One region of the Anoxybacillus sp. FSL W8-0104 genome, then DNA from elsewhere that is predicted to be linked to it. Evidence: a T-box and tRNA genes for the amino acid it is inferred to sense, from the RefSeq annotation. Region 1 holds a T-box; the other holds one or more tRNA genes.
The links. The T-box of region 1 lies ahead of serS (serine--tRNA ligase). A T-box ahead of a tRNA ligase gene usually reads a tRNA of that ligase, here a tRNA-Ser.
Positions count from the first base shown of each region.

Region 2: it has a tRNA-Ser gene. The T-box ahead of serS (serine--tRNA ligase) is inferred to sense a tRNA for this amino acid. The anticodon was not compared.

Region 1 covers NZ_JBBOQU010000001.1:19,523-22,908, forward strand. Annotated here, with positions in the region: gene pdxS (pyridoxal 5'-phosphate synthase lyase subunit PdxS) at 1-589, shown strand, start outside; gene pdxT (pyridoxal 5'-phosphate synthase glutaminase subunit PdxT) at 608-1,186, shown strand; T-box leader at 1,243-1,458, shown strand; gene serS (serine--tRNA ligase) at 1,511-2,785, shown strand; tRNA gene NST18_RS00095 (tRNA-Ser) at 2,868-2,960, shown strand; gene NST18_RS00100 (deoxynucleoside kinase) at 3,092-3,386, opposite strand, start outside.
Region 2 covers NZ_JBBOQU010000001.1:428,199-431,584, reverse strand. Annotated here, with positions in the region: gene glgB (1,4-alpha-glucan branching enzyme) at 1-474, opposite strand, end outside; gene NST18_RS02450 (cation diffusion facilitator family transporter) at 749-1,675, shown strand; tRNA gene NST18_RS02445 (tRNA-Glu) at 1,735-1,806, opposite strand; tRNA gene NST18_RS02440 (tRNA-Ser) at 1,818-1,909, opposite strand; tRNA gene NST18_RS02435 (tRNA-Asn) at 1,913-1,987, opposite strand; tRNA gene NST18_RS02430 (tRNA-Ile) at 2,007-2,080, opposite strand; tRNA gene NST18_RS02425 (tRNA-Gly) at 2,086-2,156, opposite strand; tRNA gene NST18_RS02420 (tRNA-His) at 2,333-2,408, opposite strand; tRNA gene NST18_RS02415 (tRNA-Thr) at 2,417-2,489, opposite strand; tRNA gene NST18_RS02410 (tRNA-Ser) at 2,518-2,610, opposite strand; tRNA gene NST18_RS02405 (tRNA-Ile) at 2,624-2,700, opposite strand; tRNA gene NST18_RS02400 (tRNA-Met) at 2,709-2,782, opposite strand; tRNA gene NST18_RS02395 (tRNA-Ala) at 2,795-2,870, opposite strand; tRNA gene NST18_RS02390 (tRNA-Pro) at 2,878-2,954, opposite strand; tRNA gene NST18_RS02385 (tRNA-Arg) at 2,975-3,051, opposite strand; tRNA gene NST18_RS02380 (tRNA-Leu) at 3,060-3,144, opposite strand; tRNA gene NST18_RS02375 (tRNA-Gly) at 3,154-3,228, opposite strand; tRNA gene NST18_RS02370 (tRNA-Leu) at 3,233-3,313, opposite strand; tRNA gene NST18_RS02365 (tRNA-Lys) at 3,318-3,386, opposite strand, start outside.

The DNA of each region.
Region 1 (3,386 bases):
CTATATTGATGAGAGTGAAGTATTAACGCCAGCAGACGAAGAATTTCATATTGATAAACGTCAATTTACTGTGCCGTTTGTATGTGGCTGCCGTGATTTAGGTGAAGCAGCTCGTCGTATCGCTGAAGGAGCATCGATGCTTCGTACAAAAGGTGAACCGGGCACAGGAAATATTGTTGAAGCTGTTCGCCATATGCGTAAAGTAAACGCGCAAGTGCGTAAAGTCGTCAGCATGAGTGAAGATGAATTAATGACGGAAGCGAAAAATTTAGGTGCACCGTTTGAAGTGTTGTTAGAAATTAAACGTCTTGGTCGTCTTCCTGTCGTTAACTTTGCAGCAGGTGGTGTTGCGACACCAGCGGATGCAGCATTAATGATGCATTTAGGTGCTGATGGTGTATTTGTTGGTTCTGGTATTTTCAAATCAGAAAACCCTGAAAAATATGCACGTGCTATCGTAGAGGCGACAACTCATTATGAAGATTACGAATTAATTGCCCACTTATCAAAAGGATTAGGTGGAGCGATGAAAGGGATTGATATTTCTTCGTTGCTTCCTGAACAACGGATGCAAGAACGCGGATGGTAATGTAAAGGAGCAATGAATATGGTGAAAATAGGAGTATTAGGATTGCAAGGGGCCGTACGTGAACATGTACGGTCGATTGAAGCGTGTGGTGCAGAAGCGGTAGTGATTAAAAAGGTCGAGCAATTGACACAGATTGATGGTCTTATCATTCCAGGTGGGGAAAGTACGACGATGCGTCGTTTGATGGATAAATACGGCTTTATTGAACCGCTGAAGCAATTCGCAGGCGAAGGGAAGCCGATGTTTGGAACGTGTGCAGGCTTAATCATTTTAGCGAAAAAAATTGTTGGTTACGATGAGCCGCATCTCGGTTTAATGGATATTACGGTTGAACGCAACTCGTTCGGTCGCCAGCGTGAAAGCTTTGAAGCATCTTTATCTATTAAAGGAGTCGCGGATGACTTTATTGGTGTATTTATTCGAGCTCCGCACATTGTATCTGTAGGAGCCGATGTTGATGTGCTTGCGACATATGAGGATCGCATTGTCGCGGCAAGACAAGGACAATTTTTAGGATGTTCGTTTCATCCAGAATTAACAGACGACCATCGTATGACGCAATACTTTATCAACATGGTGAAAGAGACAAAAGAATAAACGGGTTGCATTTTGTTTAAACTTATAGTACATTATTTCCAAGAAAATGATATGAAGAAAAAGCGATGACAGGAACTAGTAGCAAGCCCTCTTCCTTTCAGAGAGCCGATGGTTGGTGTGAATCGGCAGGAATGACTTGTGAATCCATCCTGGAGCGAAATGCTGAACACGTCCAGTTAGTAAGCATTTCCGGTGAGAACCGTTATATTTCTCGAGTGGAAGACATATGTCTTCAACTAGGGTGGCAACGCGGGAATACTCTCGTCCCTTTCTTCTGGGACGGGAGTTTTTTATTTACTAAACAAATGTAAAGGAGGAATTGCGATGTTAGACTTACGATTTTTACGTGCCAATTTTGAAGAAGTAAAACAAAAACTTCAACATCGTGGTGAAGACTTAACTGATTTTGAACGATTCGAGCAGCTCGATCGCCGTCGTCGTGAGTTGATTGCACAAGCGGAGGAATTAAAAAATAAGCGCAATGATGTGTCACAACAAATTGCTTTATTAAAACGCGAGAAAAAAGACGCGGATCATCTCATTGCTGAAATGCGCCAGGTTGGTGATCGAATTAAAGTACTTGATGATGAATTGCGCGAAGTAGAACAACAGCTTGAAACATTGCTTTTATCCATTCCAAACATTCCACATGAATCTGTTCCGATTGGTGAATCAGAAGACGACAATGTGGAAATTCGCAAATGGGGTGAACCACGTTCATTTTCTTTTGAACCGAAACCACATTGGGAAATTGCTGATCAACTTGGTATTTTAGATTTTGAACGAGCAGCAAAGGTGACAGGAAGCCGATTTGTGTTTTATAAAGGTCTTGGAGCGCGCTTAGAACGTGCGTTAATTAACTTTATGTTAGATTTACATGTTGAACAACATGGATATGAAGAAGTTCTCCCGCCATACATCGTTAATCGGACAAGCATGACGGGAACGGGGCAACTTCCAAAGTTTGAAGAAGATGCGTTTCGTATTGAAAGTGAAGACTACTTTTTAATTCCAACAGCAGAAGTTCCTGTGACAAACTTACATCGCGATGAAATTTTATCAGCAGATGATTTGCCGATTAAATATGTTGCATATAGTGCATGTTTCCGTTCGGAAGCGGGATCAGCAGGAAGAGATACACGCGGATTAATTCGTCAACATCAGTTCAATAAGGTAGAGCTTGTGAAATTTGTAAAACCAGAAGATTCTTATGAAGAACTTGAAAAGTTAACGAATGATGCAGAGCGTGTTTTACAACTATTAGGTCTGCCATATCGTGTAATGAGCATGTGTACAGCTGATTTAGGTTTTACTGCAGCAAAAAAATATGACATTGAAGTATGGTTACCAAGCTACGGCACATACCGTGAAATTTCTTCTTGCAGCAATTTTGAAGCGTTTCAAGCTCGCCGCGCAAATATTCGTTTCCGTCGTGATCCAAAGGCGAAGCCAGAACATGTGCATACGCTAAACGGATCTGGTTTAGCCATCGGACGAACTGTTGCAGCGATTTTAGAAAATTACCAACAGGAAGATGGAACGGTAGTTATTCCAGAAGTACTTCGACCATACATGGGAGGAAAAGAAGTTATTTCATAGGGGGAGAAAGTTTGCCCCCCTTTTCTTTATAAAAAGTGTTGACATGTCGTGATGGTTATGATAATTTAATACATGTCGATACGGAGGAGTACCCAAGTCTGGCTGAAGGGGTCGGTCTTGAAAACCGAGAGGCGTCGAAAGGCGCGCGGGGGTTCGAATCCCTCCTCCTCCGCCATTATTCGAATATCCATAAACCACAGCGCATAAAATGGAGATTGTTTATCGGATAATTCGTTACATATCGTAACGAATTTTTGTTTTATGTGAAAAAATGAAAGGATGTCCCAAAAACAACTGGGAACATCCTTATTTTTTTAACTTGCGATACTGTTCAATCATGTATCCAATTTTTGCAACGATCGGCTCGATCGATTCGGCATCGCGAATAATGTCATATTCATTAATGTTAATACGCAAAACAGGACAAGCGTTAAAGCTATTGATCCATCTCTCATATCTTTCATACATTTCTTTCCAATATTCGGTTGGTGTCTGCTGTTCCATTGGACGACCGCGCTCACGAATGCGTTTAATAATTTCCTCAAAACTTCCTTCTAAGTAAATAAGCAGATCAGGATGAGGGAAATACGGAGTCATGACC
Region 2 (3,386 bases), 410 kb from region 1:
TTTCTTTTTCCACGTTCCGAAATGAACTTCATAAATAAACATCGGTTGCTCATAAATAGGCTTTCGCTTCTTTTTTCTTTGCCACGCTTGATCGTTCCATTTGTATCCATCCAACTGATATACAATAGAGGCTGTATGGGGGCGTTCTTCAGCATAAAAAGCATATGGATCTGCTTTAAGAAGAGTGCGTCCATCTTTTGTTATAATTTCGTATTTATATAAATATCCTTCTAAATTTTCTGGAACAACAATCATCCATACTCCTTGATCGTTTATTTTTGTTAATTCATGCTCCTCTCCGTTCCAATCGTTAAATGTCCCAACAAGCCGAACTTTTTTGGCATGTGGGGCCCATACACAAAAACGCGTTTCCGTTCTCCCGTCTCGTTTCACAAGATGTGCACCGAATAAATGATAGCTTTCATAAAACGTTCCTTCGTGAAATAAATGCAACTGCAAATCGGTTGGACTCATCGTTAGCAAATGTTCATCCTTCCTTTCCTAAAGGGATACAAAATCACTCCGTACTGATATATTACACTACGCCATGTAAAATTCCTGTAAGAAAATTAAGATATTTCTCGACAATGTTCAACAAATCACATGCTAAATGTGGCGAAATGAAAAATCAATACGAACGTCCATAAAATTGTCGTTTGATTATCAAATGATAATTATATATAATATTTTATAGTAATTATTTTTTATATTTTTTTATATTTATTATAAATAATAAAGGGGTGTTTATATGTACGATTTTCATCATTTGCCACATATAAAAGTGCAGACAACATCAAAAAAAGCACTTTGGACGACATTATTATTAACCGCTTTTTTCACGATTGTGGAAGTCATAGGGGGCATTTTATCAAATTCCCTTGCTTTATTGTCAGACTCAGCACACATGGCGTCCGATGTGATTGCATTAGGGTTAAGTATGATTGCTCTTTATTTAGCTTCTCGTCCGCCAAATAAAAAATTTACATTTGGTTATTTACGGTTTGAAATTATCGCCTCATTTTTGAATGGGCTTGCACTTGTCGTTATTGCGGTGGGGATTTTTGTCGAAGGAATCCGTCGTTTCATTCATCCCGAATCCATTCAATTTTCCTTCATGTTAACGATCGCAACAATCGGATTTATCGTTAATCTTGTGTTAACAATCGTTTTAAGCCGGAGCATGAAAGAAGAAGAAAATTTAAATGTAAAAAGCGCTTTATGGCATTTCATTGGCGATTTGCTCAGTTCCATTGGTGTCATCATTTCAGCAATTTTGATTTACTTTACAAAACTATATATTTTCGATCCACTGATCAGCATAGTCATTGGGGCAATTATTTTTATAGGTGGGGCAAAAATTGTCCGTGAGTCGTACTTTATTCTGATGGACGCTGTTCCACATCAATTTGATATCGAACGCATTCGTTCTGATATTCTTTCTATCGAAGGAGTAGAAGATGTGCATGAATTGCATATTTGGGCCATTTCGACTGATCATTATTCCCTTACTACACACGTTCTCATTAACGAACATATCGAACCATTTCGCATCGTTTTAGCCATTAATGAAATGTTAAAAGAACGATATAATCTCTCACATGTCACAGTTCAAGTCGAACATCCATCTATTCACCCACATGGTGAATACGGGAAACAATTTTTAGACAAAAAATAAATTTGAGCAAAATGTAAAAAGGACATCCCATATCAATTATGAGATGTCCCTTTTTCTAGTGACCCGTACGGGATTCGAACCCGTGTTACCGCCGTGAAAGGGCGGTGTCTTAACCACTTGACCAACGGGCCATATGTGGCAATGGCGGAGAAGGCGGGATTTGAACCCGCGCGCCGCAAAACGCGACCTAACGGTTTAGCAAACCGTCCCCTTCAGCCACTTGGGTACTTCTCCAAATGGCTCCGCAGGTAGGATTCGAACCTACGACCGCTCGGTTAACAGCCGAGTGCTCTACCACTGAGCTACTGCGGAACGAAAATAAAGATTATAATGGGCCTAAGTGGACTTGAACCACCGACCTCACGCTTATCAGGCGTGCGCTCTAACCAGCTGAGCTATAGGCCCATGTAAGCGGGTGATGGGAATCGAACCCACGACATCAGCTTGGAAGGCTGAGGTTTTACCACTAAACTACACCCGCACGTCGAATTTTATAATAAGCAACACTCATCACGCTCAGTCATGCCTCTTCCTCTACTAGCATATTCAAAGATGATGGATGCGTCGAGGCAACTCGTGGTTTACTCGACGAAGCGTCGCTCGTGGCTGAGGTTTTACCACTAAACTACACCCGCATATTTGAATTTGCAAATGTTATGGGGCGACTAGTGGGAATCGAACCCACGAATGCCAGAGCCACAATCTGGTGCGTTAACCACTTCGCCATAGCCGCCACAATGATGCCGGCTGCAGGACTTGAACCCGCAACCTACTGATTACAAGTCAGTTGCTCTACCAATTGAGCTAAGCCGGCATAATATAAAGCGATATGAAACTGTATATGGCGGAGGAGGAGGGATTCGAACCCCCGCGCGCCTTTCGACGCCTCTCGGTTTTCAAGACCGACCCCTTCAGCCAGACTTGGGTACTCCTCCGTATAATATAACATGGTGGACCTTGTAGGACTCGAACCTACGACCGGACGGTTATGAGCCGTCTGCTCTAACCAGCTGAGCTAAAGGTCCTAAGCTAGTAGCGGCGGAGGGAATCGAACCCCCGACCTTACGGGTATGAACCGTACGCTCTAGCCAGCTGAGCTACGCCGCCATTATAAATATATGGTGGAGCCTATCGGGATCGAACCGATGACCTCCTGCGTGCAAAGCAGGCGCTCTCCCAGCTGAGCTAAGACCCCTTGAAAATGGTCGGGAAGACAGGATTCGAACCTGCGACCCCATGGTCCCAAACCATGTGCTCTACCAAGCTGAGCTACTTCCCGTCCTCATAATGATATAAACATGGCGCGCCCGAGAGGATTCGAACCCCTAACCTTCTGATCCGTAGTCAGATGCTCTATCCAATTGAGCTACGGGCGCATATGAAGTGCCGAGAGCCGGACTCGAACCGGCACGGTGTCACCTACCGCAGGATTTTAAGTCCTGTGCGTCTGCCAATTCCGCCACCCCGGCATGGCATATTGGAGCGGAAGACGGGACTCGAACCCGCGACCCCCACCTTGGCAAGGTGGTGTTCTACCACTGAACTACTTCCGCATTATGCGGGTGGAGGGACTTGAACCCCCACGCCAGAGGCGCCAGATCCTAAGTCTGGTGCGTCTGCCAATTCCGCCACACCCGCATCATGGTGAGCCATGGAGGACTCGAACCTCCGACCCTCTGATTAAAAGTCAGATGCTCTACCTACTGAGCTA